DNA from 4 places in the Bradyrhizobium sp. LA2.1 genome. Region 3 is predicted to be linked to each of the others. Evidence: predicted binding sites of a transcription regulator. Region 3 holds the regulator's gene; each other region holds the start of a gene.
What was found. Region 3 encodes PhoB, which activates phosphate uptake and scavenging genes when phosphate is short. Its sites were predicted from a motif close to TGTCATNNANCTGTCAT; they were not measured.
Positions count from the first base shown of each region.

Region 1: a site for PhoB is predicted at 5,196-5,212, ahead of ABIB95_RS04870 (RNA degradosome polyphosphate kinase). Genes of this name have one in related genera too.
Region 2: a site for PhoB is predicted at 2,178-2,194, ahead of ugpB (sn-glycerol-3-phosphate ABC transporter substrate-binding protein UgpB). Genes of this name have one in related genera too.
Region 4: a site for PhoB is predicted at 3,716-3,732, ahead of phnC (phosphonate ABC transporter ATP-binding protein). Genes of this name have one in related genera too.

Region 1 is NZ_JBEPQI010000002.1:405,244-412,722, reverse strand. It holds gene ABIB95_RS04905 (LysR family transcriptional regulator) at 1-49, shown strand, start outside; gene ABIB95_RS04900 (autotransporter outer membrane beta-barrel domain-containing protein) at 70-1,224, opposite strand; gene ABIB95_RS04895 (cold-shock protein) at 1,597-1,803, shown strand; gene purN (phosphoribosylglycinamide formyltransferase) at 1,898-2,551, opposite strand; gene purM (phosphoribosylformylglycinamidine cyclo-ligase) at 2,581-3,654, opposite strand; gene ABIB95_RS04880 (CDP-alcohol phosphatidyltransferase family protein) at 3,809-4,351, shown strand; gene ABIB95_RS04875 (P-loop NTPase family protein) at 4,464-5,141, shown strand; gene ABIB95_RS04870 (RNA degradosome polyphosphate kinase) at 5,286-7,478, shown strand.
Region 2 is NZ_JBEPQI010000015.1:153,347-160,825, reverse strand. It holds gene ugpA (sn-glycerol-3-phosphate ABC transporter permease UgpA) at 1-760, opposite strand, end outside; gene ugpB (sn-glycerol-3-phosphate ABC transporter substrate-binding protein UgpB) at 808-2,124, opposite strand; gene ABIB95_RS27650 (CaiB/BaiF CoA transferase family protein) at 2,345-3,547, opposite strand; gene ABIB95_RS27645 (organic hydroperoxide resistance protein) at 3,724-4,149, opposite strand; gene ABIB95_RS27640 (MarR family winged helix-turn-helix transcriptional regulator) at 4,304-4,762, shown strand; gene ABIB95_RS27635 (GIY-YIG nuclease family protein) at 4,812-5,048, opposite strand; tRNA gene ABIB95_RS27630 (tRNA-Ala) at 5,212-5,287, opposite strand; gene ABIB95_RS27625 (TIGR02300 family protein) at 5,384-5,791, opposite strand; gene aroA (3-phosphoshikimate 1-carboxyvinyltransferase) at 5,962-7,299, shown strand; gene cmk ((d)CMP kinase) at 7,296-7,479, shown strand, end outside.
Region 3 is NZ_JBEPQI010000006.1:261,811-269,289, reverse strand. It holds gene argF (ornithine carbamoyltransferase) at 1-565, opposite strand, end outside; gene ABIB95_RS13895 (aspartate aminotransferase family protein) at 565-1,773, opposite strand; gene ABIB95_RS13890 (GcrA family cell cycle regulator) at 2,230-2,742, shown strand; gene phoB (phosphate regulon transcriptional regulator PhoB) at 2,979-3,686, opposite strand; gene phoU (phosphate signaling complex protein PhoU) at 3,702-4,418, opposite strand; gene pstB (phosphate ABC transporter ATP-binding protein PstB) at 4,430-5,251, opposite strand; gene pstA (phosphate ABC transporter permease PstA) at 5,248-6,093, opposite strand; gene pstC (phosphate ABC transporter permease subunit PstC) at 6,095-7,084, opposite strand; gene pstS (phosphate ABC transporter substrate-binding protein PstS) at 7,229-7,479, opposite strand, start outside.
Region 4 is NZ_JBEPQI010000006.1:425,140-432,618, reverse strand. It holds gene phnE (phosphonate ABC transporter, permease protein PhnE) at 6-854, opposite strand; gene phnE (phosphonate ABC transporter, permease protein PhnE) at 851-1,735, opposite strand; gene phnD (phosphonate ABC transporter substrate-binding protein) at 1,812-2,747, opposite strand; gene phnC (phosphonate ABC transporter ATP-binding protein) at 2,807-3,616, opposite strand; gene ABIB95_RS14650 (LbetaH domain-containing protein) at 3,791-4,462, shown strand; gene ABIB95_RS14645 (alpha-D-ribose 1-methylphosphonate 5-triphosphate diphosphatase) at 4,459-5,652, shown strand; gene ABIB95_RS14640 (DUF1045 domain-containing protein) at 5,671-6,369, shown strand; gene ABIB95_RS14635 (hypothetical protein) at 6,373-6,966, opposite strand; gene ABIB95_RS14630 (selenium-binding protein SBP56-related protein) at 7,050-7,479, opposite strand, start outside.

The DNA of each region.
Region 1 (7,479 bases), on a different contig from region 3:
GCGCGAGGGCTTTGGGCTAACGGGTTATGTCGCGGCAACGCCGACGTAGACGCAGGGCGCGCTTCGCCCTCACCATCTGTATTCGAAGCCGACCGTGCCCTGATGCGACGTCAGCTCGTTGCGGAACTTGCCGTCATAGTTGATGTAGAGCCGCGCGACGCTGGTGAGGCTGAGCGAGGCCGAGGCGCCGGCATCCATGCCGTAACGGCTCTCCCCGATGCCGGGAACGACGATGCTCTGGGTTCCCAGGCTGACCTGCACCGATCCCAGGTTCTGGTAGAAATTGTCGACGAACTTGCCGTAGGCCGACAGGTCCAGGATCTTCTGGTCGTAGATGAAGTAGCGTCCGATCTCCGCGCCGATCATCACGCGCGCGCGTGAGAGTGCCGTGGAGCCGACGTTCAATGGATCGAGCCCTCCGGCCTCCTGGAACGCAGCGCTGGTAGCGCGCACATATTCGAGCGCGCCCTTGGGCACGACGCGCATCTGGTCCTTGGTCCAGTAGTAGCTGATCTCGGTCAGGCCACCGTCGATCGCGGCACGATAACCCGCAGTCGCAACACCAACACCGGTGTCCCTGCTGGAACGGACCTTGCCGAAACCGTGCACCACCGCGAACGCCCAGGTCCACGGTCCCTTGTCGACCGAGCCGTTGAAACCGATTTGCGTCAGGTCGAGCGTGGCCGACTGGAGCGCCAGCGGCACGTCGATGTCGGTATGGCTCTGGTCGACGGAGAAGCCGAGATTGACGCCCGGCGCGACCCGCGCGCCGAAGCCGGCGACGCCGCCAAAGGTCTTGCGCTTGTCGCCGACGAAGTCGCCCTGCGCGTCGGTCCGGACCGAGATGCCATAGCCTTCGAACCAGGTGCGGTAGAGCGGATCCTCCGTGCTCGCCGAGGCGCCGCCCCCACCGGGATTGGTGCGCAATGCACGGTTGACGCCGCTAGAGGCCTGGTTGCCGAGCCGCTCCAGGAAATTGGAGCCAAGATTGAGCGCACTGTTGCCGGCCGACTGGTCGTAATTGGTCGCGGTCGGCATGGGGGTCGGTGACGCCGTGGGTGTCGGGGTCGGGGTCGGCGTGGGCGTCGGACTCTGCGCGAAGGCTGATGTCGCAGACATCATCACGACGAGTCCAAGCGCCATGACGAGCGCAGCCGCGATCCGGCGGACACGGCCCAGCCCAACCGTCTGCCGTGTCCCGGAGAGCTGCAAGGCGCAGCGCATGACGACTAATCCCGAAGCAAAGTGGCGGAGCGCAAAAATGCAACACGAACGGCGCGCGCTTGCGGCGATTTGTGCCGAACTGCCACGCAGGGTCAACCGGTTGGCGCGCTGGAGCGGGGCTATTGCCTCGATTGTGGTTCCCTTGCCACAGGTCGCAAATTGCAGAGGGCGACAGCCGCCGCGATCTTGAAAGCCGTGCGCCGCTTGCTAACGCGCGAATTTCATGTTGCAATATTGGACACAATCGGAATTGGCCGCTCGGCTGTGCGTTTCGCGACATTGAGACTCGAACAGACTTCCGGAAGCCCGTTTGTGGCGTGGCACGCGAAACTGCGGCCGCGTCTTTTTTGTATCTAGTGGAGGAGATGAGCGATGCCGCAAAAGGGCACCGTCAAATGGTTCAACCCGACCAAGGGCTATGGGTTCATCAAGCCGAACGGCAGCGATAAGGACGTGTTCGTCCATATCTCGGCCGTCGAGCGTGCCGGACTCTCGACCCTTAATGAGAACCAGGTGGTTGAATACGACCTCGTGGAGAATCGCGGCAAAGCATCCGCGGAGAACCTCAAGGTCTCCTGATTTCTCTCAAAGCTTAGCGCGAGAGATCATGACGATGCCCCCGGCTCTGCCGGGGGATTTTGTTTGCGAAGACGAAACACGGCGCGACGGTGCTTCAGCGCACCACCGGCGACACCAGGAAATTCTCCGAGGGCCCGCTACCCGCCGTCTTGCACACATCGCCCTCGATCCGGACCTTGCCGGTTGCAAGCAGCCGCAGCGCTTCGGGATAGATGCGATGCTCCACCTCGAGAATGCGCTCCGACAGCGTAGCGCCCGTGTCGTGGTCGCTGACGGGGACCGCACCCTGCATCACGATCGGGCCGGCATCGGTCTCGGGGATCACGAAGTGCACTGTCGCGCCTGACAGTTTGACGCCGGCGCGCAAAGCTTGACCATGCGGGTCCAAACCTGGGAACGACGGCAGCAGCGAGGGATGGATGTTGAGCATCCGCCCGTACCAGGCCCTGGTGAACTCGGCCGTGAACAGGCGCATGAAGCCACCGAGACAGATCAGCTCGATTCCGTGCTCATCGAGCGCGGCCTGCAGCAGCTTTTCGAAGCCGGCCCGGTCCTTGCCGAACGGCTTGCTCTCGATCACCAGCGTGTTCACGCCGCTCGCCTTGGCGCGTTCGAGCCCCAGAGCGTCGGCCTTGTTTGAGATGACGAGCGAGATTTCCGCCGGAAAATCCGGTGCAGCAACGGCCCTGATCAGCGCGGACATGTTGGAGCCGCGGCCGGAGATCAGGATGGCGACGCGCCGCTTCATCACAGCGCCAGTCATCACTGTGCCAGTCATCACTGTGCCAGATCGAGGTGGCCGTTATAGACGATGCGATGCTCGCCCTCGGCCGGAATCACGGTACCGAGCTGCGCCACCGTCTCACCGGCATCGCTGAAGACCTGGACGACCTGATCGACCTTGTCGGGCTCGACGATCGCGATCATGCCGATGCCGCAGTTGAAGGTGCGCAGCATCTCGAGCTCGGCGATACCGGCTTGGGCGGCCAGCCATTTGAACACCGGCAGCACCGGCAGGCGTGCCAGATCGATACCGACGCCGAGATCTTTCGGCAGGACGCGCGGAATGTTGTCGGTGAAACCGCCGCCGGTGATGTGGGCGAGCCCCTTCACCGCGCCGGTCTCGCGGATCGCGCGCAGGCAGGATTTGACGTAGAGCCGTGTCGGCGTCAGCAGCGCGCCGCCGAGCGTCATGACCGGCGCGAACGGGGCCGGCGCCTCGAAGCTGAGGCCGGACTGCTCGACGATCTTGCGCACCAGCGAGAAGCCGTTGGAGTGCACGCCGGACGAGGCAAGGCCGATCACGGCATCCCCCGCGGCGATGTCCTTGCGCGGCAACAAGGTACCGCGCTCGGCGGCGCCGACGGCAAAGCCGCCGAGGTCGTAGTCGCCGTCCTTGTAGAGGCCGGGCATCTCGGCGGTCTCGCCCCCGATCAGGGCGCAGCCGGATTCGCGGCAGCCTTCGGCGACACCGGCGACGATCGAGGCGGTCGCCTCCGGGTCGAGCTTGCCGCAGGCGAAATAGTCGAGGAAGAACAACGGCTCGGCGCCCTGCACCACGAGGTCGTTGACGCTCATGGCAACGAGGTCGATGCCGATCCCGCCATGCAGGCCGGTCTCGATCGCGATCTTGACCTTGGTGCCGACGCCGTCGGTCGCGGCAACCAGGACGGGGTCCTTGAAACCGGCCGCCTTGAGGTCGAACAGGCCGCCGAATCCGCCTATCTCGGCGTCGGCGCCGGGCCGCGCGGTGGCGCGCACCATCGGCTTGATCAGATCGACCAGGCGGTTGCCCGCGTCGATATCGACGCCTGAATCGGCGTAAGTGAGGCCGTTTTTGCGGTCGGTCATGCCCGATTTCCAGTGGGTTTGCGGCTGGTTACGTCGAATTCCGGGGACGCGCAATGGCAAGCGTGGCGCCCCGCCCTATACTATGTAGATATCAACCGGTTCAGCCTTCAAACGGGCCGGATTCGAGGTCAGGCCGGGTGCCAGGAAGCGCCGCGTGAGTATTCCGAATATCATTACCCTGGGCCGCATCATGCTGGTCCCAATCATCGTCTGGGCCATCGTGTCGAGCCAAATGGAGGTTGCGTTCGCCGTCTTCCTCATTGCCGGCGTGAGCGATGCGGTCGACGGCTTCCTCGCCAAGCGCTTCAACATGACCAGCGAGCTCGGCGCCCTGCTCGATCCGCTCGCGGACAAGGCGCTGCTGGTCTCGATCTATCTGGCACTGGGGATCTGGGGCGACATCCCGCGCTGGATCGTGATCCTGGTGGTGTCGCGCGACATCATGATCGTCGCCGCCGTGATGGTGTCCTGGCTGTTCGACAAGCCGGTCGAGATGAAGCCGTCGAAGGTGTCGAAGCTCAACACCGCCGCCCAGGTGGCCTATGCGGCGCTGGTGCTGGCCTCCCTCGCCTTCGGCTTCAAGCCGGCGCCCTATGATATGATCCTGATGGGCCTCGTCACGGTCTTCACGCTCTCCTCAGTGTCGCTCTATCTCGTCGAGTGGCTGCGGCACATGAGCACGATCGAGGCCAAGTAGCACGATCGAGGCCAAATGAGCCGGGATGCGGCCCCGCAAAAGGCCAACTCCCGCTCGATGACGTCGTATCTCTTCAAACGAAGCCGGCGCGCCGGCACGGAGCACAGCAAGCGTGGCAGGCCGCGTTCATCCCCGACAATTGGCATTCTCGCTTCCGCACGCGGAAAGCCTCAGCCGGGACAATTTTCTCGAAGGCCCCGCCAACGAAGCCGGTCTTGCCCTCATCGATGCCTGGCCTGAATGGCCGAACCGGATCATGTGGCTGGCCGGCCCGGAAGGAAGCGGCAAGAGCCATCTCGCCGCGATCTGGGCCGAGGCTTCGGGCGCCCGCTCGACCACAGCCAATGGGCTGACCGCCGAAAACGTCCCGGGCGCGCTCGCCACCGGCGCGCTGGTGGTCGAGGATCTCAAGGCAAAACAGTTCGACGAGCGGGCCCTGTTTCATCTGATGAACCTCGCCCGCGAGGATGGGGCCTACCTGCTCTTCACCGGCCGCGAGGTACCGGCGTCGCTCGAGATCGAGCTGCGCGACCTGCGCTCGCGGCTGCGCGCGGTGCCTGTGATCTCGCTGCTGCCGCCCGACGACCAGCTCTTCCGCGGCCTGATCGTCAAGTTCTGCGCCGACCGCCAGCTCACCGTGGATGAGAGCGTGGTCAGCTACCTCGCCACCCGTCTGGAGCGGTCCTCGGCGGCCGCGCGGGAGGCCGTGCAGCTGCTCGACAGCGAGGCCCTGCGCCTCGGTCGCCCCGTCACGCGGGCGCTGGCCGCCGAGCTGCTTCGGGACGCCTGACCCTTCCGCCCTGGCTCCAAGGCCGCTTGACGCGGCGCAGCGGCGGAACATCAATGTCATCGAAACGTCATCGGACTAACACATGCTCCCGCCGGTTTTGCGCATAAGTCGCAAATTGGGGCGAACTGGATGGATCGACTTCTGATGGACTCTGCGCAAGCTGTTGAAATTAAAGAAAAATCCCAGGAGACCGAGGGCCTGCCGGCGATTGCCTCAAGTCCCGAGCGCTTCATCAATCGCGAGCTCTCCTGGCTGCATTTCAACCGCCGAGTCCTCGAGGAAGCGGTCAATCCCAGCCACCCCATGCTGGAGCGGGTGCGATTCCTGTCGATTTCAGCGAATAACCTCGACGAATTCTTCATGGTTCGCGTCGCCGGCATCAAGGCCCAGGTGCGCGAAGGCATTGCCGAGCGCGCTCCCGATGGCCTGACGCCGTCCGAGCAGCTCGCGCTGATCAACCGCACCGTTTCACAGCTCGCCTCCGACCAGCAGGCGATCTGGCGCGACCTGCGCAGCACGCTGGCCGACGTGGGCATCGCACTGGTCGACGGCAAGGACGTCACCAAGGCGGAACGGACCTGGATCGAGGACTACTTCCTCAACAACGTGTTCCCGCTGCTGACCCCGCTCGCGATCGACCCGGCCCACCCCTTCCCGTTCATTCCGAGCCTCGGCTTCACCATCGCGCTCCAGCTCACGCGCGCCGCCGATGGCAAGCAGATGAACGCTCTGATCCGCATGCCCGGCAAGATCGACCGCTTCATCCGGTTGCCGGCCGAGGGCAAGGTCGTTCGGCTGATCTCGCTCGAGCAGGCGACCGGGCTGTTCATCAACCGCCTGTTCCCCGGCTACAATCTCCACGGCCAGGGCGCCTTCCGCATCATCCGCGACTCCGAGCTCGAAATCGAGGAAGAGGCCGAAGACCTCGTCCGCCTGTTCGAGACCGCTCTGAAGCGCCGCCGCCGCGGGTCGGTGATCCGGCTCGAGATCGACGGCAAGATGCCGGAGGAACTGCGCAGCTTCGTGCAGCATGCGCTGTCGGCCGCCGACGACGAGGTCTTCCTGGTCGACGGCGTGCTCGCCATGAACGAGCTCTCGCAGCTCACCCGCCTCGACCGGCCCGATCTCGAATTCACCCCTTACGTGCCGCGCCATCCCGAGCGCGTGCGCGAGCATGGCGGCGACATCTTTGCCGCGATCCGGCAGAAGGACCTCGTCGTCCATCATCCCTACGAATCCTTCGACGTGGTCGTGCAGTTCCTGCAGCAGGCCGCCCGCGATCCCGATGTCGTCGCGATCAAGCAGACGCTCTACCGCACCTCCAACAACTCCCCGATCGTGCGCACGCTGGCGGAAGCCGCCGAAGCCGGCAAGTCCGTCACCGCGCTGATCGAATTGAAGGCGCGCTTCGACGAGGAAGCCAACATCCGCTGGGCGCGCGACCTCGAACGTGCCGGCGTGCAGGTCGTCTACGGCTTCCTCGAACTGAAGACGCACGCGAAGCTCTCGATGGTGGTGCGCCGCGAGGGCGGCGGCCTCACCACTTATGTCCACACCGGCACCGGCAATTATCACCCCGTCACCGCACGTATCTACACCGACCTCTCCTACTTCACCTCCGATCCGACCATCGGCCGCGACGCGGCGCGCGTGTTCAACTTCATCACCGGTTATGCCGCGCCGAGCGATCTGGAAAAGATGGCGGTGTCGCCGCTGACGTTGCGCAAGCGCATCATCGAGCACATCCAGGGCGAGACCGCACATGCGCGGCATGGCCGCCCCGGCGCGGTCTGGATGAAGATGAATGCGCTGGTCGACCCCGACATCATCGACGCGCTCTACGAGGCCTCGCAAGCCGGCGTCCAGGTCGAGCTCGTCGTGCGCGGAATCTGCTGCCTCAGGCCCGGCATTCCAGGCCTGTCGGAGAACATCCGCGTCAAGTCGATCATCGGGCGCTTCCTGGAACACGGACGAATCTACTGCTTCGGCATGGGCCAGGGCCTGCCGAGCGCGAAAGCGGCTGTGTATATCTCCTCGGCCGACATGATGCCGCGCAACCTCGACCGCCGCGTCGAGGTGCTGTGTCCGCTGCAAAATCCCACGGTGCATCAGCAGGTTCTCGAACAGATCATGGTCGCGAATCTGAAGGACAATGAGCAGAGCTGGCAATTGTTGCCCGACGGGTCCTCGACGCGTATGAAGACCGCGAAGGGCGAGGAGCCTTTCAACGTCCACAACTACTTCATGACAAATCCGAGTCTATCTGGCCGTGGAAAGTCGCTCAAGGAATCCTCGCCGCGCCGTCTCACGCGCCGTAATGAACGTCATCAATCTTGAT
Region 2 (7,479 bases), on a different contig from region 3:
AATAGACCTTGTAGACCAGCGTGACCGTCGATGTGCCGGGACCGCCGCGGGTCATGGTGTCGATGATGCCGAAGGTGTCGAAGAAGGCGTAGACGATGTTGACGACCAGCAGGAAGAAGATCGTGGGCGACAGCAGCGGGAAGGTCACGGTCCAGAACCGCCGCATCGGACGGGCGCCGTCGATCGCGGCGGCCTCGAACACGCTTCGGGGGATGGCTTGCAGGCCGGCGAGGAAGAACAGGAAATTATAGGAGATCTGCTTCCACGCCGCGGCGAGGATGATCAGCCCAGCCGCCTGGTTGCCGTCGAGCAGCGGATTCCAGTCGACGCCCAGGTTGCGCAGATAGCGCGACAGCACGCCGAGCGAGGGATGCAGCATGAAGATCCAGAGCACGCCGACGACGGGCGGCGCCACCGCATAGGGCCAGATCAGCAGCGTGCGGTAGAGCATTGAGCCGCGCAGCGGCTTGTCCGCCATCACGGCGAGCAAGAGCGCGAAGGACAGCGACGAGACGGCGATGGCGAACGAAAAGACGAACGTACGGACAACCGCCTCGAAATAGGCCGGGTCCTTGAACAGGTCCTGATAATTCTCGAACCAGACGAAGCTTGTCGACAGACCGAAGGCGTCCTGGAGCAGGAAGGATTGGATCACCGCCTGCGCGGCCGGCCAGTAGAAAAAAATCAGGACGATCGCGAGCTGCGGCGCAACCAGCGCGTAGGGCAATAGTTTTGCTTGGAAAATGGCTTGCTTTTGCATGATGTCAGGTGAGCGGCAGGCCGGCTTGCGGCCTGCCGCTCATCGCCTCACTTGACGGCAGTCTTTTCGAACTGGCGCAGCATCGTGTTGCCGCGCTCGACGGCAGCATCCAGCGCCTGCTTGGCGGTCTTCTTGCCGGCCAGCGCCTGCTCGATCTCTTCCGACCAGACGTCACGCAGCTGAACCATGTTGCCGAGGCGCAGACCGCGCGAATTGTCGGTTGGCTCCTTGTTGGTCAGCTCGATCAGCGGGGTCTCGAGATAGGGCTGATCCTTGTAGAAGCCTTCTTCCTTCGCCTTGGCGTAGGCCGCCTTGGTGATCGGCAGATAGCCCGAGGCCTTGTGGATGTAGACTTGGCGATCGGTGTCCGAGAGGAAGGTCAGGAACTTCGCGACACCCTTGTATTCGTCGGCCGACTTGCCGCCCATGACCCAGAGCGAAGCGCCGCCGATGATCGAGTTCTGCGGCGCGCCCTTGACGTCCGGATAGTATGGCATCGGCACGGCGGTGAAGTTGAACTTGGCCTGCGCCTTGACGTTGCCGAAGAACGCCGACGAGGTCAGGTAAATCGGGCATTCGCCGGAGGTGAAGCGGCCTTCGCCGGTGTTGGTGCGGCCGGCATAGTCGTAGGTCTTGGTCTTCTGCAGCTCGACCAGGGTTTCGAGATGCTTGACCTGGAGCGGGCCGTTGAACTCGAGCACGGTGTCGAAGCCGTCGAGGCCGTTGGCCTTGCTGGCGAGCGGCACGTTGTGCCAGGCGGAGAGCTGCTCGAGATTGACCCAGGTGACCCAGGAACCCGAGAAGCCGCAGGTGTCATGACCCGCAGCCTTCAGCTTCTTGGCGGCCTCGAACGTTTCCGGCCAGGTCTTGGGGATCTCGACATTCGCCTTCTTGAGCTCGTCGAGGTTGACCCACATGACGGTCGACGACGAGTTGAACGGGAAGGACAGCATCTCGCCCTTCGAGGTCGAGTAGTAGCCGGTGATGGCGGGCAGATAGATCTTGGGGTCGAACTTCTCGCCGGCCTCGGCCATCAGCTTGTAGACGGGTTTTACGGCGCCGGTCGCGGCCATCATGGTCGCGGTGCCGACTTCGAACACCTGCATGATGTGCGGGGCGTTGCCGGCGCGGAACGCCGCGATGCCGGCGTTCATCGTATCGGGATAGTTGCCCTTGTAGGTCGGGATCACCTTGTAGTCGGTCTGCGAGGCGTTGAAGTCGGTGGCGAGCTTGACGATGACGTCGTTGTTGGCGCCGGTCATCGCGTGCCACCACTGGATTTCGGTCACGGCCAAGGCCGGCGATGCGCCCATGCCGATCGTGATCGCAACTGCGGCAGCCGCCCCAAAGTGTCGAAGAGCCATCAAGTAAACCTCCCTTGGCCGTCAAAAAGAAGCGCTTGCGCTAGCAGCGCCATATGACGTTCACATGACTGTGTAAGCGGGAGAAACGAAAGCAGCAAGCGCGGCCAAAAGGGAAGCCGTCAAATAGGCGAATGCCGAGCGCGCAGCCTCCTCTGTTCGCGGCGCACATGCGTGCCCGCGCCGCAGTGCGGCATTTGCTCGGGTGAGGCGGCGAGGGCGTCTAGCGCTTGCGCTCGGGGCCGCAGACGGTGCCCTTTTCGACCATCGCGTCGATCTCCGATTTGGAGTAGCCGAACTCGCCCAGCACCTCCTGGGAGTGCTGGCTGAATTTCGGCGGCAGGCGGCGCAGGCTCGGCTTGCTGCGATCGAGCCGGATCGGCGAGGCCACGCCCTTGTACCAGTCCTTCTCGATGACATCGCCGCGGGCGATCGTGTGCGGGTTGGTCAAGGCCTGGTCGATCTTCTGCACGGGACCTGCGGGCAGGCCGGCGGCGAGCAGACGATTGCACAGCGGCTCGGCCTCGTGCTGGCTGAACACGGCGGCGAGCTCGGCCCGCAGCGCCTCGCGATTGGCGATGCGGTCCTTGTTGCGGGCAAAGCGCGGATCGGTGCCGAGCTCGGGCTTGCCGATTTCCTTGGCGAGCTTGCGGAAGGTGCCGTCATTGCCGACGCCGATGAAGATGTCGTCGGTCTTGGTCGGGAAGATCGCGTAAGGCACGAGGTTGGGATGCTCGTTGCCGGTGAGCGACGGCGGCTTGCCGTGCATGAAATAATTCGCGGTGTGCGGATGCATGATGGCAAGGCCGGTCTCGTACAGCGTCGTCTCCAGGAACTGGCCCTGGCCCGAGCGCTGCCGCTCCGACAGCGCCATCAGGATGCCGATCGCCGCATAGAGGCCCGTCGTGATGTCGACCAGCGGCACGCCGATCCGCATCGGTCCGCTCTCGGGCGAGCCGGTCGCCGCGATCATGCCGGTCATCGCCTGGATGATGGCGTCATAGCCGGGATTGCCGCCGCGCGGTCCGTCGGCGCCGAAGCCGCAGATCCGGCAATGCACCAGGCGCGGGAATTTCTTGCTGAGCACATCGTTGCCGATGCCCCATTTCTCCAGCGTGCCCGGCTTGAAATTCTCGATCAGGACGTCGGCTGTCTCCAGCATCTTGAGCAGCACGATTCGGCCGCCCTCGGAGGCGAGGTCGAGGCCGATCGAGCGCTTGTTGCGGTTGATGCCGATGAAATAGGCCGCGTCTTCCTCGTGGAAAGGAGGGCCCCAGTCGCGCACCTCGTCGCCGGCGGGCGGCTCGACCTTGATCACGTCGGCGCCGTGGTCGGCGAGGATCTGGGTGCAGTAGGGACCGCCGAGCACGCGCGTGAGATCGATGACGCGCAGTCCGCTCATTGCGCCCAAAACGGCTTCAGTCATGCCTTCGCTTCCCCTGTGTCGATCATTGATCACAGGCCTAGCGAGGTTTTTTTGCGCCAGCAATGGCTTGGTGCGTAGGGGCGTATGCGGTGCCGCCGTGCAATCCCGCGGCGTGGCAAAACAAAGGAAAGCGGCCGGCCCGAGGGGGATCTCGGGCCAGCCAATCCGCCGTTTGATCAGACGACCGTCAGGCGAACGTCGACATTGCCGCGCGTGGCATTGGAGTAGGGGCACACCTGGTGGGCCTTCTCGACCAGCGCCTCGGCTTCCGCGCGGGCGAGGCCCGGCAGCGAGACGGCCAGATCGATGTCGAGACCGAAGCCGCCGGCCGCGCGCGGGCCGATGCCGACGGTGGAGGTGACCGAGGCGTCAGCCGGAACCTTCGGGCCGCCCTGCGAGGCCACGAACTTCATCGCGCCGATGAAGCAGGCAGCATAGCCGGCCGCAAACAGCTGCTCGGGATTGTTGCCGGCGCCGCCGCCACCGCCGAGTTCCTTCGGCGTGGTGAGCTTGACGTCGAGCGCGCCGTCGAGGGTCGCCGCATGGCCGTCGCGGCCGCCGGTGGCCTTTGCGCTGGTCTTGTACAGGACGTTTACCGACATTTTCGTCTCCTCAGGTCTTCGGGTTGGGGTGGAACCTACATCGCAAACAATTAGATTGCGCGCAATTGAAATTTGCATGCCTCACATTTAATTGTTCGCAATTGAATGTACGGCCGCCCGGTCCCAGAATGGAGGAAACCGCGTGAGATTCTCGATGCCCCGGAAATTATCGGCGCTGGACCCGCAGCGCCTCGACAACCAGATCTGCTTCGCGGTCTATTCGGCCGCGCATGCCTTCAACCGGGTCTACAAGCCGCTGCTCGACCGGCTCGGCCTGACCTATCCGCAATATCTGGTGATGCTGGTGCTGTGGGAGCGTGACGACGTGCCGGTCAAAGACATCGGCGAAAAGCTGTTCCTGGATTCGGGCACGCTGACGCCGCTGCTCAAGCGCCTCGAGGCCGCCCACCTCGTCAGGCGCACGCGCTCGCGCGAGGACGAACGTCAGGTGCTGATCGCGCTGACCCCGCAGGGCCATGCCTTGAAGGAAAAAGCGCGCGCCGTGCCGCAATCGATCCTGGCGGCGTCGGACTGCTCGGTGTCGGAGCTGGTCGCGATGAAAGACGAGATCGTGGCGCTGCGGGATCGGTTGAATGCGGTGATCGGGGAGTAGGGGGGGCGGCGAGCTCAATCCTCTCGTACCTCGCCGCGAGTTTCTCTCCTCAAAGCCGCTTCTTTGCAAATGCGCGGCCCGAAGCTGATTTCAGATATTTCTCGAACGCAACAGCCTTAGCCTCATCGCTGAAAGCGATGTAGGTCTTGATGCGCCATGGGCCATACTTTGATGTATGTGGCACTTCGCCGGCGTTGTGCTTTGCGAGCCGGGCTCGCAGATCATCAGTGATGCCGATGTAGAAATGGCCGGAATCGAGGCTTTCGAGAATGTAGACGTACTTCATCCTATCCCCCGCCTTGCGCAGTGGATGGACAGTATCTCTCAGGATAAGCTTTTGCCGAGGCCCGGCTTCGCCCTTCGGGCTACGCCGCGGCAGCCTTCGCTAGCTTCGCTACGATGGAGCGGAGCTGGCTTGCCGAGCCGTGGCTCGCGAAGCGAGCGAAGGCTGGTGGAGCCAGGCGGGATCGAACCGCCGACCTCTTGCATGCCATGCAAGCGCTCTCCCAGCTGAGCTATGGCCCCTTAGTCTTCCAGTTGGGAGGATCCTGGTGGATCACTCCCGACCGCCGAGCCTGGTGACTCGCGCGGTGCACCCTTTTTCACAGATCAGGGCTGATCTCAAGTCTCTTCATCACCTCCGACATCACCAATGATGTCCGTGACGTCCTCATCGCCCTCTTCGTCGTCGGCGATAAAGGTCGAATCATCGTCGTCATCGTCCTCGATGGTCTCGTCGACCTCGATGTCGTCCTCGGATTCGGGCACCGCGGCCTTGACCTTGCCGGTGTTTTCCTCGGCGTCGGCCTCCTCGAGCGAGACCTCTTCGACTTCTGCCGGCTCCGGCGTGGTGTCGGCAGCCGGCGTGTGGCGAGGTTCGGCGCCGCGAGTCGCGCGGGCCGGCGCCACAGGCGCGATCGGGACGACTTCGCCGGTATAGGGCGAGATCACCGGATTCTTGTTGAGGTCATAGAACTTCTTGCCCGTGGTCGGGCAAATACGTTTGGTTCCGAGTTCGGACTTGGCCACGGCAGGAATCCTGGGAATGTCTGAAAAGCGGTGTTTCACTTGGCTAGTTGGCGGCCCGCTGTCAATAGCGCATTACGGGAGAAAGACATGCCCGTGACGGCGGGCAGACCTTGTGGTACCTGCCCCGCGAGCCCCGCAGGGATGTTTCGGGCCTATCCAAGGACACAAACTTGACTGATTCCGACAAGCCGACGCCGCTTCAGTCGCGCGCAAGCGGTCCCCTGACCGGGAAAGTACGGGTCCCCGGGGACAAGTCGATCTCCCACCGTGCCCTCATCCTGGGCGCGCTCGCGGTCGGCGAGACCCGGATTTCGGGCTTGCTCGAGGGCGAGGACGTCCTCAACACCGCCAAATCCATGCAGGCGCTGGGCGCCAGGGTCGAGCGCACCGGCGATTTCGCCTGGAAGGTGAACGGCGTCGGCGTCGCCGGCTTTGCCGAGCCCAGGGCAGCGCTTGATTTCGGCAACTCCGGTACCGGCTGCCGGCTCGTCATGGGCGCCGTCGCCGGCTGCCCGATTTCGGCGATTTTCGACGGCGATGCCTCGCTGCGCAGCCGCCCCATGCGCCGGATCCTCGACCCGCTCGAGAAGATGGGCGCCAAAGTGGTGTCCGGCGGCGAGGGCGGCCGCCTGCCGCTGACCGTCCAGGGCGCGCGCGATCCGCTGCCGATCACCTACAAGACCCCGGTCGCCTCGGCCCAGATCAAATCCGCCGTGCTGCTGGCGGGCTTGGCCGCGCCCGGCACCACGACGGTGATCGAGACCGAGGCCAGCCGCGACCATACCGAGCTGATGCTGAAGCACTTTGGCGCCGACATCACCTCCGCGCAGGAGGGTCAGCACGGCCGCCGCATCACGCTCGTTGGCCAGCCCGAGCTGCACGGCGCCACCGTCGTTGTGCCCGCCGATCCCTCTTCGGCGGCCTTCCCGGTCGTCGCGGCGCTGATTGTCGAAGGCTCGGATGTCGTCCTGTCCGACGTGATGACCAATCCGCTGCGCACGGGCCTGTTCACCACGCTGCGCGAAATGGGTGCCTCGATCGAGGAAAGCGAAGTCCGCGGCGATGCCGGCGAGCCCATGGCGCAGCTGCGCGTGCGCGCGTCGAAACTGCGCGGCGTCGAGGTGCCGCCGGAGCGCGCGCCCTCGATGATCGACGAATATCTCGTGCTGGCGGTGGCGGCTTCCTTCGCCGAGGGCACGACCATCATGCGCGGCCTCCAGGAGCTGCGCGTCAAGGAATCCGATCGGCTTGAGGCCACCGCCGACATGCTCCGCGTCAACGGCGTCAAGGTCGAGGTCTCCGGCGACGACCTGATCGTCGAGGGGCGTGGCCACGTTCCGGGCGGCGGCACAGTCGCCACGCACATGGATCATCGCATCGCGATGTCCGCGCTGGTGATGGGCTGCGCCTCCGACCAGCCCGTGACCGTCGACGACACCGCCTTCATCGCCACCAGTTTCCCGGACTTCATCCCGATGATGCGTTCGCTTGGGGCCGAGTTTTCATGATCATCGCCATCGACGGGCCCGCGGCCTCGGGCAAGGGGACGCTCGGCAAGCGCCTCGCCCACCATTACGGCTATCGTCATCTCGATACCGGCGTCATTTATCGCGCGGTGGCCTACGCCGTGGTGGAATCCGGTCATGATCTCCGGGACGAGGCGGCTGCGGTGCAGGCTGCGCTGGAGC
Region 3 (7,479 bases):
CAAGCTCCGGCGGCGTCGCGACATTGAGCTTGAACTTGAAGCGCTCGGCGGCATGCGCCCAGGACGCCAGCACGTTGTTGTCGTCGCCGGTCCAGGCCACCGTCCTGCCCTCGATCGGGCCGCGATGCTCTTCGTAGGTCATGAGGTCGGCCATCACCTGGCAAGGGTGCGAGCGCCGTGTCAGGCCGTTGATGACGGGCACCGTCGCATATTCCGCCAGCTCCAGCAGGGCCTCGTGATTGAGGATACGGATCATGATGGCGTCGACATAGCGCGACAGCACGCGCGCGGTGTCGGCGATGGTCTCGCCGCGGCCGAGCTGCATCTCGGCGCCGGTCAGCATGATGGGCTCGCCGCCGAGCTGGCGCATGGCGACGTCGAACGAGACGCGGGTGCGCGTGGAGGGACGCTCGAAGATCATCGCCAGCGTCTTGCCTTCCAGCGGCTTCACCGGCTGGTGCGCTTTCTGCTTCGCCTTCATGGCGGAGGAGGCCGCGAGCATGCTCTTGAGCTCCGACAACGGGAGCTCGTTGATATCCAGAAAGTGCTTCGGGGACTTGCTCATCAGCTCGCCGCCCGCTTGGTCTGACTGGACGAGATCGCGGCGCAGGCGCGCTCGAGCCGCCCGACGCTGTCCTCGATCTCGGCTTCGGTGACGATCAAAGGCGGCAGGAAGCGCACGACATTGTCGCCGGCGCCGACCGTGAGCAGTTTTTCGTTGCGCAATGCCGCTCCGAGATCGCCTGACGGCACCACGGCCTTGATGCCGATCAGAAGGCCTTCGCCGCGCACTTCGCTGACGATGTCAGGATAACGATCGATCACGGAGGCGAGCTTCTGCTTGAGCAGCAGCGACATCTTCTGCACGTGGTCGAAGAAGCCGGGCTTGAGCATGACGTCGAGCACAGCGTTGGCAGCCGAGATCGCGAGCGGATTGCCGCCGAAGGTCGAACCGTGCGAGCCGGGCCCCATGCCGGCAGCCGCGTCCGCGGTCGCCAGCACCGCGCCGATCGGGAAGCCGCCACCGAGCGCTTTGGCCAGCGACATCACGTCAGGCGTGACGCCGGTGCGGCGATGCGCGAACAGATCGCCGGTGCGGCCCATGCCGGTCTGCACCTCGTCGAACGCGAGCAGCAGGCCCTTCTCATCGCAGAGCTGGCGCAACGCCCTCAGGAAGGCGGGCGTTGCCGAACGCACGCCGCCCTCGCCCTGGATCGGCTCGATCAGGATGCCGGCGGTCTGCGGACCGATCGCCTTCTTGACGGCTTCGACATCGCCATGCGGGACCTGGTCGAAGCCGTCCATCGGCGGGCCAAACCCTTCGAGATATTTTGCCGAACCGGTCGCGGCGAGCGTTGCCAGCGTGCGGCCGTGGAAGGCGCCTTCGAAGGTGATGATGCGGTAACGTTCCGGATGACCCTTGGAGAAGTGATGATGGCGGACGAGCTTGATCACACCTTCCAGCGCTTCGGCGCCGGAATTGCAGAAGAACACGAAGTCCGCGAAGCTTTCGTTGCACAGACGCGCGGCGAGCTTCTCGCCGTCCGGGCTCTGGAACAGGTTCGACATATGCCAGAGTTTGGTGGCCTGCTCCTGCAACGCCTTGACCAACGCAGGATGAGCATGGCCGAGCGCATTCACCGCCACGCCCGAGGTGAAATCGAGATAGCGATCGCCATTGGTCGCAATCAGCCAGCAGCCTTCACCGCGCTCGAAACCGAGGTCGGACCTGGCGAAAACGGGGAGCAAATGCGGCGCTGCGCTGTTAGTCATGACGATCACTTGAATGTTGCGGACGGTGTGAGCGTGCATTGCGCAACGCACCATTGACCGGCCCGGAAAACGAAACGTGCCGCCTTTTAAGGGCGGCACGTGTGACTATCTTATGCCTGGTGAAACCGGTGTCAATGCCGCCCGGAAAGCCTCGCGAAACGCAAAATCCGTAGTCTTGCGGTGGCGATTTTGCGTATTTCCGCCACGGAACATGTGGAAGCGAGTCGGCGGACTCTTGCGCGTGAGTCACGCCATATTGTAGCGTTTGGCTTGTCAGATACGACATCTCGTGCAGCAGTTCTGATCCTCTAAGTCCTCATGTACCGGCGTAAGCGTTCGGGCGCATCTGGTGCGCCCGGCGAGCCTTAAGGGATTCTGGCGGCACGGGTTTTTCGAAGCTTAGGCATTCGCCGTGCGGCCGCCAGGATGGCAGGCGCCGGCGAAGGAAAGGGTGCAATGACCGTTTTGACCTGGTCGGATGATCGCGTCGAGCAGCTGAAAAAGCTCTGGGAGGCCGGACTTTCGGCCAGCCAGATCGCCGCTGAACTCGGCAATGTGACCCGCAATGCCGTAATCGGCAAAGTGCACCGGCTCGGCCTGTCGGGCCGCGCCAAGAGCCCTTCATCGGCAGCGCCGCGGCCGCGCAAGGCGCGTCCGGCGCAGCACATGATGCGGGTGACACGCCCGATCGCACGCGGCAACACCGCGCTGGCGCAGGCCTTCGAAGTCGAGGTCGAGGCCGAACCGGTCACCTACGACAACGTCGTGCCGATGAGCCAGCGGCTGTCGCTGCTGGAGCTGAACGAGGCGACCTGCCACTGGCCGGTCGGCGATCCCTCGAGCCCGGATTTCTTCTTCTGCGGCGGCAAGGCGCTCTCCGGCCTGCCCTACTGCGCCCAGCACTCGCGCGTGGCGTATCAGCCCGCGGCCGAGCGCCGGCGCGCGCCGGCGAAGCCGGGTCCGCGCTGAAGTCGTTCTGAGCTCAGACAAGGAGCCGTCACACGATGACGGCTCAGCAAATCCGATGTCGTCCCGGACAAGCGCGCCTCAAGCGCGCGCTGATCCGGACCCCCTAACCACCGCAAGATGTGGCTACGGGGACTCGGAGTTACCTTTTCGCACAATAATCACTCGCGGTGGGCGTCCTGGACCCGCGCTTACGCTTGTCCGGGACGACACCGAGAGATGGCCGCAGCTCACCGAGCTTACGCCTGCTCCGCCTTCGCAAAGCGATCGTCCAGTGCGTAGCCCGCGCCGCGGACGGTGCGGATCGGGTCCTGCTCGCGGCCGAGATTGAGCAGCTTGCGCAGGCGGCCGATATGGACGTCGACGGTGCGCTCGTCGATGTAGATGTCACGGCCCCAGACGCTGTCGAGCAGCTGCTCGCGCGAGAACACGCGGCCGGGATGCTCCAGGAAGAACTCCAGCAGGCGATATTCGGTCGGACCGAGATCGATCGGCCGGCCCGAGCGCGCCACGCGGCGCTTGTCGCGGTCGAGCTCGATGTCGCCATAGGCGAGCACGGTGGCGAGCCGCTCCGGGCTGGCGCGCCTGAGCAGGCCCTTCACGCGTGCCAGCAGCTCCGGCACCGAGAACGGCTTGACGATGTAGTCGTCGGCGCCGGTCGCAAGGCCCCGCACCCGCTCGCTCTCCTCGCCGCGCGCGGTGAGCATGATGATCGGGAGCTGCTTGGTCTCGGGCCGGGTGCGCAGCCGCCGGCACAGCTCGATGCCGGAGAGGCCCGGCAGCATCCAGTCGAGCACGATCAAATCGGGGATATGCTCCTTGAGGCGGGTGTCGGCATCGTCGCCGCGCATCACCGTCTCGACGTCATAGCCGTCGCCTTCGAGGTTGTAGCGGAGAAGCTCGGTGAGAGCTTCCTCGTCCTCAACCACCATAATGCGTGCGCCCATGGTGTTCGTCGCTCCTTAAGTGTTCGGGACCGTCGTGGCGAAAGTCGTCATGTCGCCCTTCGGCCGCTTGTCGGTGATCGCCTGGCCCTCGATCATGTAGAACACGGTCTCGGCGATGTTGGTGGCGTGGTCACCGATGCGCTCGATGTTCTTGGCGCAGAACATCAGGTGGATGCAGAACGAGATGTTGCGCGGATCCTCCATCATGTAGGTGAGGAGCTCGCGGAACAGCGAGGTGCAGATGGCGTCGACTTCCTCGTCGCCCTTCCACACCGCCATCGCCGCCGGCAGATCGTGCGCGGCATAGGCGTCCAGCACCGACTTGACCTGCTGCTGCACGAGATCGGTCATGTGCTCCAGGCCGCGGAACAGCTTGAGCGGATGGAAATCCGTCTCCAGCGCCGCGACGCGCTTGCCCATGTTCTTGGCGAGGTCGCCGATCCGCTCGAGATCGGTGGCGACGCGCATGGCGCCGACGATCTCGCGCAGATCCACCGCCATCGGCTGGCGGCGCGCGATGGTGAGAACGGCGCGCTCCTCGATCTTCTTCTGGAGCGCGTCGAGCTCGGTGTCGATGGTGACCACGCGCTGGCCGAGCGCGACGTCGCGGCGGATCAGCGCGTCGACGGAATCGACGATCATGCGCTCGGCGATGCCGCCCATCTCGGCGACCAGGCGCGTGAGCTCCTGGAGGTCGGTGTCGAAGGCCTTTGCGGTATGTTCAGAACCCATGTTCCGTCTCCTCAGCCGAACCGGCCGGTGATGTAATCCTGCGTGCGCCGGTCGGTCGGCGACGTGAAGATCTTGCTGGTGTCGTCGAACTCGATCAGCTCGCCGAGATACATGAAGGCGGTCTTGTCGGAGACGCGCGCCGCCTGCTGCATGTTGTGGGTGACGATCGCGATCGTGTAGTTCTCGGACAGTTCCTGGATCAGCTCCTCGACCTTGGCGGTCGAGATCGGGTCGAGCGCCGAGCAGGGCTCGTCGAACAAGATCACCTCGGGCCGCACCGCGACCGTGCGGGCGATGCAGAGGCGCTGCTGCTGGCCGCCGGAGAGCGACAGGCCGGAGGCGTTGAGCTTGTCCTTGACCTCGTTCCACAGCGCGCCGCCGCGCAGCGCCTTCTCGACGCGGTCGTCCATCTCGGACTTCGAGATCTTCTCGTAAAGGCGGATGCCGAAGGCGATGTTCTCGTAGATCGTCATCGGGAACGGCGTCGGCTTCTGGAACACCATGCCGACGCGGGCGCGCAGCAGATTGAGGTCCAGCTTGGGGTCGAGGACGTTGGTCTGGTCGAGCATGAGCTGACCGGTGACGCGCTGGCCCGGATAGAGGTCGTACATCCGATTGAAGATGCGCAGCAGGGTCGACTTGCCGCAGCCCGACGGGCCGATGAACGCCGTGACGCGGTTGGTACCGAGCGCCAGATTGATGTTCTTCAGCGCGTGGTGCTCGCCGTAATAGAAATTGAGGTTGCGCACCGTCACCTTGGCCGGAGCTTCGGGCAGCACCGGCGCTTGGGGCAAACCACCGGCCGCGCTCATCGATACGGAAAGATCACTCATTTTGCGGTCCTCTCGGCGCTCAGAATGCGCGCGCCAATATTCAGGGCAAGAACGGTCAGGGTGATGAGCAGCGCGCCGCTCCAGGCGAGCTGCTTCCAGTAGGCGTAGGGGCTCTGCACGAAATTGTTGATGGTGACCGGCAAGTTCGCCATCGTCTTGTTCAGACCCAGGCTGAAGAACTGGTTCGACAGCGCGGTGAAGAGCAGCGGCGCGGTCTCGCCGGCGACGCGGGCGGTGGCCAGCATCACGCCGGTGATGAGGCCCGAGCGCGCCGCGCGATAGGCGATGCGCTTGATCACCAGCGAGCGCGGCAGGCCGAGCGCCGAGGCCGCCTCACGCAGTGCGTTCGGCACCAGCAGCAGCATGTCCTCGGTCGTGCGCAGCACCACCGGGATGACGATCACCGCAAGCGCGAGGCAGCCGGCAATCGCCGAGAAGCCGCGCATCGGCACCACCACCGCACCATAGATGAACAGGCCGATGATGATCGAGGGCGCCGAGAGCAGGATGTCGTTGATGAAGCGGATCACCGAGGTCAGGCGGTCGTTGCGGCCGTACTCGGCGAGATAGGTGCCGGCGAACAGACCGAGCGGCGCGCCGATGCCGACGCCGAGCACGGTCATGATGATCGAACCCACGATGGCGTTGCGCAGGCCGCCCTCGGTCGAGCCCGGAGGCGGCGTGTCCGCAACGAAGAGCTCCAGGTTCAGGCCGGCAATGCCGTTGTAGAGCAGCGTCATCAGAATCAGCGCGAGCCATGTGACGCCGAAGGCAGCGGCAGCCAGGCAGAGCACACGGATGACGATGTCCATGCGGCGGCGGCGTGCGTAGATCGGGTTCATGTTACTTCCCCGCCTTCTTTTCAAGACGCATCAGCATCAACCGTGCAGCCGCGAGCACGAAGAATGTCAGCACGAACAGCAGCAGGCCGAGCAGGATCAGGCCGGACTGGTGCAGGCCGTCGCTCTCGGCGAACTCCGATGCGATCGCCGCCGAGATCGTGGTGCCCGGGGCGAAGATCGACGACGAGATGCGGAACGAGTTGCCGATGATGAAGGTCACCGCCATGGTCTCGCCGAGCGCGCGGCCGAGCGCCAGCATGACACCGCCGATGACGCCGACGCGGGTGTAGGGGATCACCACGCTGCGCACGACTTCCCAGGTGGTGCAGCCGACGCCGTAGGCGGCTTCCTTGAGCACCGGCGGCACCGTCTTGAACACGTCGACCGAGATCGAGGTGATGAAGGGCAGCACCATGATGGCGAGGATCAGCGCCGCGTTGAACAGGCTGAGATAGGACGGCGGGCCTGCGAAGATCGCGCCCAGCACGGGGACGCCGTCGAAGATCTTGATCATGAAGGGCTGGAACGTGTTGGCCAGGAACGGGCCGAGCACGAAGAAGCCCCACATGCCGTAGATGATCGAGGGAATGCCGGCGAGCAGCTCGATCGCCATGCCGATCGGGCGGCGCGCCCATTGCGGGCAGAGCTCGGTCAGAAAGATCGCAATGCCGAGACCGACCGGAATGGCGATCGCCATCGCGATGAAGGAGGTGATGAGCGTGCCGTAGATCGGGCCGAGCGCGCCGAGCACGGGCGGATCTGCCGACGGCGCCCAGCGCTGCGTCCACAGGAAGGCGAAGCCGTATTCCTTCATCGCCGGGAACGCGCCGACGATCAGCGAGATGATGATGCCGCCGAGGATGAGCAGCACCGAGATCGCGGACAGCCGCGTGATCCAGTAGAAGGTGAGGTCGCCGAGCTTGAAGGCGCCCAAGGCCTTGGCGCGGTCATACGGTCCGGCGTCGTCGATTACATCGCTCTGAACGGCCATCTCTGCCACGCCGATCCCCTGTGCCCGTTTGATATACGCTTGTTGTCGGTCTTGTTGTTGGTCTTGCGCTCCGGATGCGGCGCGAGGCCGATCCGGAGCGGAGGTCTTGTGAGATCCCGGCGCCCAGTCCGGGACACAGAGCGCTTAGCTCTTGATCTCGGCAGCCCAGGTCTTCTCGATCAGCTGGACGACCGGGTCCGGCATCGGGATGTAGTCGAGCTCTTCAGCCGCCTTGCCGCCGCTCTTGAAGGCCCAGCGGAAGAACTTGATGGCTTCCTGCGAGGCTGCCTTGTCGGTGGCATCCTTGTGCATGAGGATGAAGGTCGCCGCCGTGATCGGCCAGGACTTGTCGCCGGGCTGGTCGGTCAGGATGACGTAGTAGCCGGGAGCCTTGG
Region 4 (7,479 bases), 160 kb from region 3:
GGCGATCAGGCGACAGCTCGCCGCCCAATGATCGCAAAGCGCAGCTTGCTCGAGATGAAATCGATCGCGGCGACGGCGACCAGGATCATCAGGATCAGGAACGACACCCGCTGCCATTCCAGCACGCGGATCTGCTCGGCGAGCTGGAGGCCGATGCCGCCGGCGCCGACGATGCCGATGATCGTTGCCGAGCGCGTGTTGGATTCGATGAAATAGAGCACCTGGCCGGCGATCACGGGCAGCACCTGCGGCAGCAGGCCGAAGCGGATTTCGTGCAAAGCACTGCCGCCGGAGGCGCGGACGCCTTCGACCTGCTTCTGGTCGGCGCCCTCGATCGCCTCCGAGAACAGTTTTCCGAACGCGCCGAAATCCGACACGGCGATGGCGAGCACGCCGGCGAACGGACCAAGCCCGACGACGTTAATCCACACCAGCGCCCAGATCAGGGTGTCGACGCCGCGGATCGAATCCAGGAAACGGCGGACCGGAAAACGCAGGATCTGCGAAGGTATGACGTTGCGCGCGGCCAGCAGGCTGACCGGAAGCGCGAACACCGCCGCCAGCGTCGTGCCGAGCAGCGCGATCGACAGCGTCTCGCCCAGCGCCTTCAGATAGACCGGCAGCGAGGTGCCGGGATCGGGCGGGATCATCATCAGGCTGATCCAGCCGAGCTGGCTCAGCCCTGCAAAGAATCGCGACGGCGAGAAGTCGAGATCGACGAGGCCGTAGACCAGGATCGCAAACGCCGCGACGATCATCGCCGGCATCGCGAGCCGCGCCGAGGCGGGGCGGTCGAACACATCGGGGTAGCGCGCGCGAAGCTCTCGCGTGTCGACCTCCTGCGGCCTCGTCACGTCCGTGCCTCCTTGCCGAACAGACGGCCGCGCAGCCAGCCCGTGGTGATGTCGATGATGAAGACCGTGATGATGATGGTGAGCAGGATGGCACTGACGTCGGAGTAATAGAACTTGCGGATGGCGACGACGAGCTCCTGGCCGATGCCGCCGGCACCGACGAAGCCCATGACCGAGGCCTCGCGGACGTTGATCTCGAAGCGCAGCAGCGCATAGCTGGCATAGCCCGCGGTCACCTGCGGCACGACGGCGAAGCGCATGCAGGAGAGCCAGCTCGCGCCGGTCGAGCGGATGCCTTCGACCGGCTTCATGTCGGCATTCTCGACGATCTCGGAGAACAGCTTGCCGAGCGCGCCGGTGGAGTGGATCGCGATCGCGAGCACGCCGGCCATCGGCCCGAGGCCGAACGCGATCACGAAGATCAGCGCGAAGACGATGCCCGGCACCGTGCGGGCGAATTCGAGCAGGCGGCGCACCACGAAGCGCAGCCAGGGCGACGGCGAGGTGTTCTCGGCCGCGAAGAAATTCAAGGCGAAGGCGAAGGTCGCGCCGATCAGCGTGCCGACATAGGAGATCAGCAGCGTCTCGCCCAGCATCTTCAGCCATTTGCGCCAGCCCCACAGCCACTCGCCGGCATCGGTCCAGACCCGCTGGCCGCTGTCGAGCGTGAGGATGCGGTCGAAATAGCTGATGAAATTGCCGAAATGGGCAAAGAAGGTGCGCAGGTTCACTTCCGCGCCGATCGCGGCAAGAAACAGCGCTGCGGCAAAGATCGCGCCCCCCAACAGGAGTCGGAGCCGCTTGCGCGCGACCGCCTGGCGATAGGCCGCGTTGAGCACGGCGAGCTGCTGCTCGGGGAGGATCGAAACCGCGACGGTCATCTGGCCAGGGAAGGTAGTCGATCAAAGAGAAAGAGCCGGGTCCATCGACCCGGCTCCAGTGCTATCGTCCCGAAACTCAGGACGCCTTCTTCTTACGCAGTGCATCGACGAACTTGATCAGCTCGATCGTGCCATCCCAGTCCTTGGTGGTGGCGGGATGAAAACCCTTCTTCTGGCCGTCCTGGAGGCGATCGAAGGCCGCCTTGTCCTTGGCCGGCGCGTCGAAGAACGCCTTGGCGATCGCCGCCTTGGCATCTTCCGGCAGGTCGGAGTTATAGGCGTAGGGGCCGTTGATGATCGGTGCCGACTTGTGGATGATGCGGAAATCGTCCTTCTTCATCGGCGAGCCGTCGGCATTCTTCAGCATGCCCTTGGTCAGCATCTGCGCCAGCGTGGAATCGTCATCGCTGGTCCACTGGTTGGCCGCAACGTCGACCGTGCCCTGCGCCAGCGCCAGGATCGCGTTCTCGTGGCTGCCGGTGAAGACGACCTTGCTGAAATAGGTGTCGGCATCCGTGATGCCCATCTTGTCGAGCTCGAAGCGCGGCACGTTGTTGCCGGAGGTCGAGTTCGGATCGACGAGGCCGAGGTTCTTGCCCTTGAGCTGATCGACGCTCTTGTAGGGGCTGCTCGCCTTGACGAAGAACACCGAGTAGTAGCCGGTCGAACCGTCGGCGTTGATGTCGTTGGCGAAGGCATCGGTCTTGACGCCGGTCAGGCGGGCGCGGGCGAACGACGCCGAGCCGTAGCTGGCGATATGGATGTTGCCGGCGCGCTGGCCCTCGATGACGGCGGCGTAGTCGTTGGCGATGCGCAGCGTGACCTTCACGCCCAATTCCTTGGAGAGATAGTTCATGAACGGCGCCCAGCGCTCGGTCACGCCCGAGGCGTTTTCCGCCGGAATGACCGCGAAGGTCAGTTCGGGATATTTGGCTTTCCAATCGTCGGCGGAGGCCGAGGTCGTGAACGCGAGCGCGGCGGCGCCGGCAAGAACCAGTCTGCGAGTGATCATGATACCCTCTTCATCGGTTGGGGTCGGTTGACGCAAAAATTGGCAACTACAGGCGCAGCTCAGGCGGCCGCGGCCGTTCCGAGCGCCGGCACACCCTCAGGCGCCGGCACAGGCATTCCGCCCATGACGTCGGTGGCTTCGAGATCGTAGAGCTCGCGCGCGACGTGGTCGGTCAACTCGGCCGGCGCGCCGTCGAACACCACGCGCCCCTGCGCCATGCCGATCAGGCGGTCGCAATAGCTGCGCGCGAGATCGAGCGAATGCAGATTGCAGAGTACGGTGATGCCGAAATGCTTGTTGATGCGCAACAGCGCATCCATCACGATCTTGGTATTGCGCGGGTCGAGCGAGGCGATCGGCTCGTCGGCGAGGATGATGTCGGGCTGCTGCACCAGCGCTCGGGCGATCGCAACACGCTGCTGCTGGCCGCCGGAGAGCTGGTCGGCACGCTGGGCGGCGAGCGAGGCGATATCGAACTGTTCGAGCGCCGACATCGCCAGCGCCTTGTCCTGCTCGGGCCAGGTCTGCGTCAGCGAGCGCCAGGCCGGCATCGTGGCAAGACGCCCCATCAGCACGTTGGTCAGCACGTCGAGCCGGCCGACCAGGTTGAACTGCTGGAAAATCATCGCCGAGCGCGCCCGCCACTGCCGCAGCTCCTTGCCGCGCAGCGCGGTGACGTCGAGGCCGTCGAACAGGATGCGGCCCTGCGTCGGCGTCGCCAGGCGATTGATCATGCGCAGCATGGTCGACTTGCCGGCGCCGGAGCGCCCGATGACACCGACGAAGCCGCCGGGGGAGATTTGAAACGAAGCGTCGTCCACCGCGGCTTTTGCGCCGAAGCGGCACGTCAGACCTTCAACCACCAGCATAGAGGGCTCCAGAGTAGCTGGCTGCCACCGCTAACGCTGGCGCTTGACACTTGTGTGACACCGGCGCTGCGGTGCGGCGATCCTACACACCTCTTCCCCTGTCATCGCATCGTCATGACATTGTCATCAGGCCGCTCGAAGAGGTACGCCCGCCCTCGACCTATCGGATGTAGCATGGCCGGCAAGACGCTCTCGGTTCAACCGACCATCGACCCTTCGGCGAAGCTGCATGAGACCAGGCTCGGCACCTATACCGAAGTCGGTGCGCGCACGATCCTCACTGAAGTCACGATGGGCGATTACTCCTATGTCGTGAACGACGCCCAGATCACCTACACCACCATCGGAAAATTCTGCTCGATCGCGGCGATGACGCGCATCAATCCCGGCAATCATCCGATGCATCGCGCCACGCAGGCGCATTTCACCTATCGTTCCAGCGCCTACTTCGAAGGCGAGAGCGACGACACCGAGTTCTTCGACTGGCGGCGCCAGCATCACGTTCATATCGGCCACGACGTCTGGATCGGCCATGGCGCGATCGTGCTGCTGGGCCGCAACATCGGCACCGGCGCGGTGATCGCGGCGGGCGCCATCGTCACCAAGGACGTGCCGGCCTACACCATCGTCGCCGGCAATCCGGCGCGCATCGTGCGGCGGCGGTTCTCGGAAGACGTCGCCGGACGGCTGGCCCGACTCGCCTGGTGGGACTGGGATCACGACAAATTGCGTGAAGCACTGCCCGATTTCCGCAAGCTCGGGATTGAAGATTTCCTCTCGGCATATGAAGCACGGGCAAGCTCCCTCACCCGTTCCCCTGCCAGCAAACGAAGCGCGGTCGCTTGACAGACATCTTCCTTGAGGGCGGCCGGGCCCTGATCGGCTCCGAGCTCGTCGAAACTTCCATTCTGGTGTCCGGCGCGGACATTGCGCAGGTCGATGCCTCTCGCGGCCGTGCGCGGCTGGCGATCGATGCGCGCAACCTGCTGGTGCTGCCCGGCATCGTCGATCTGCATGGCGATGCCTTCGAGCGGCAGATGATGCCGCGCGCCGGCGTCGACTTCCCGATCGACGTCGCGCTCGCCGACAGTGACCGCCAGGCGATCAGCAACGGCATCACCACGGTGTTTCACGCCACGACCTGTTCGTGGGAGCCGGGCCTGCGCAGCGCCGGCAATGCGCGCGCCCTGATGGAGGCGATCGAGCGGCAGCGCCCGCAATTCGCCGCCGATACCCGTTTCCACCTGCGGCACGAGACCTACAATCTCGATGCAGAGGCCGAGATCGGCCAGTGGCTCGCCGAGGGCCGCGTCGACCTGTTCGCCTTCAACGACCACATGGACGGCACCGTTGCCGACATGGCCAAGCCGCGCAAGCGCAACCGCATGGTCGAGCGCACCGGCCTCTCGGGCGAGGAATTCGACCGGCTGGTCGAGCGTGTGCTTTCGCGGGCCAGTGAAGTGCCGGCTTCCGTGTCGCGGCTTGCCGCAACTGCTCGCGCAGCCGAGGTGCGGATGCTCTCGCATGACGATGCGACGCCGGCGATGCGGCAGGAGTTTCGCGAGCTGGGCGCTGACATCGCGGAGTTTCCGATCAACGAGGAGACCGCGCGAGCGGCCGCGTCCGCCGGCGATGCCATCGTCTACGGTGCGCCGAATGTCGTGCGCGGTGGCAGCCATACCGGCTGGACCCGAGCATCCGACATGATCGCGAAGGGGCTCTGCTCGGTGCTGGCGTCGGACTATTATTATCCCGCGCAGCTGCTTGCCGCGTTCCGCCTCGTCGCCGACGGCGTGCTGCCGCTGACCGAGGCGTGGAACCTGGTGTCCGCGGGACCGGCCCGCGCGACCGGCCTTGCCGATCGCGGCGTGCTCGCGGAAGGACGCCGCGCCGACATGCTGCTGGTCGACGACAGCGTGCCGCTGCGGCCGCGGCTGATCGCGGTGGTATCAGGCGGAAAGCTCGTGCATCTCACCGATGCGACGCGACTGCTCGCTGCTGCGGCGACGCCGCGCGAGGCTGTCGTTGCGGCCTGAACCGGTTATGCTCGGACGATGACAGATTTTCCCCGCCACGCGATCTATTTTGCCGCCGGCGCCGACAGCGCCCTCACCCGCTTCGGCGCCGAGCTGCTCGGCTACGATGTCTACACCGGCGACGAGATGCCGTTCCCTGCCGACGCATCGCGTGTTGCGCCGGACTGGCGCGACGTCACGGCCGATCCCCGCAAATACGGTTTCCACGGCACGCTGAAGGCGCCGATGGCGCTGGCGCCCGACAGGACTGAAGCCGAGCTCGTCGCAGCCTGCGCGGCCTTTGCCGGCAAGGCGCGGCCGATGCCGTCAATCCGTCCGGTCGTCGACTCCATCAGCGGCTTCATTGCGGTGATTCCGACCGAGCCAGTGGGCGCGCTCCAGCAACTTGCCGCCGATTGCGTCCGTGAATTCGACGACTTCCGAGCGCCCATGACGGCGGAAGACCGCACGCGGCGCAAGCCCGACAAACTCACCGAGCGGCAGCGCGACTATCTCGACCGCTGGGGTTACCCGTACGTGATGGAGGAATTCCGCTTCCACATGACGCTGACGGGACGGCTGGATGCGGAACGGCGCGGGCCGATCCTGCAGATGCTGCGCGCGAGGTTTGCGGCGCTTGGTCTCGAGACGCTGGCGATCGACCGGATCGCGCTGTTCAAGCAGGATGATGCCAGGGCGCGCTTCCGCTTTGTCGGCGAGTGGGCGTTGGCGAAGTAGACCTCAGCGCCAGCTCGCGAGATTGAAGGCGAGCGCCACGGCGCCAACCAGAATGAGGCTGGTCGCCCAGATTGCATCCAGATTGAACCAGCTTCGCGCGACGAACCTCAATCCCAGATAACGGTAGACCAGCCACGCCAGACATCCGCCGGCACTGACCATGGCGACAACGTGCACCAGGGACACCAGCACCGCCATCCCGAGACTTGTCTTCATCAGCGCGCCCGCCGCCTCATGGCCGGCATCGAGCTCGAAGGCTTGGCAGAGCCCGAGATAGATCGGCACGAGCATCAAAGCCGCGCCGTGGGCAATGGCAACGGCGAATGACCAGAGCGCCAATTGCGTTGGCGGAATTCGTGCCAGCGTGCGCGGATGGCGCCGCTCGATCAGCCGATAGACGCCGAAGCCGATGACGAGAAGACTCGCGCCGAGCTGGATCGAACGCTGCCACTCGGCCAGCACGAGCAGGAACGCGAATGGCAGCAGCACGAGAAGTGTTGCCAGGAGATGTCCGGCCGCCAGAGCCCACAACGCGCGGAACAGCGCGCGCGGGCTCTTGTCCATGAGCCCGGCCGACACGGCGAGCGGCCATCCCATTCCCGGATTGACCCCGTGATAAAGACCGCTCGCAACAAGAGCGAGCCACAGCCAGCCGAGCGGCCAACTCCCGTGCTGCCAGCCTAGGCCGACGGGTAGCAAAAGGAGTCCGTCGAACAATCGCCGCCCTCCAGCCTGATCTGGTGCGCACGATATCCGTCGGGGAAGCTCACGAAATAGTCCTTGGCGAGCTCGAGGCCGCCGTCGCGACCGACATTGGCCATGACTTCCACACCCGGAACCCCATCGGGATAGAACTGGTCATCCCAGGTGGAATACAGCGAATTGGTCCAGTACACGCGCTTGCCGTCGCGGCTGATCTCGACCATCTGCGGACCGGCCGCAAATGCCTTGCCGTTCGGATGGGGGGTGCGGCGCGCGATGCCGCCGATGTGAACCGAGCCCGCAAGCTTCGGCTTTCGCGGATCACTCACGTCGTACTGGCGCATTTCACCGGTGCCCCAGCACGAGACATAGAGAAACCGGTCATCCATCGACAGGTCGATGTCGGTC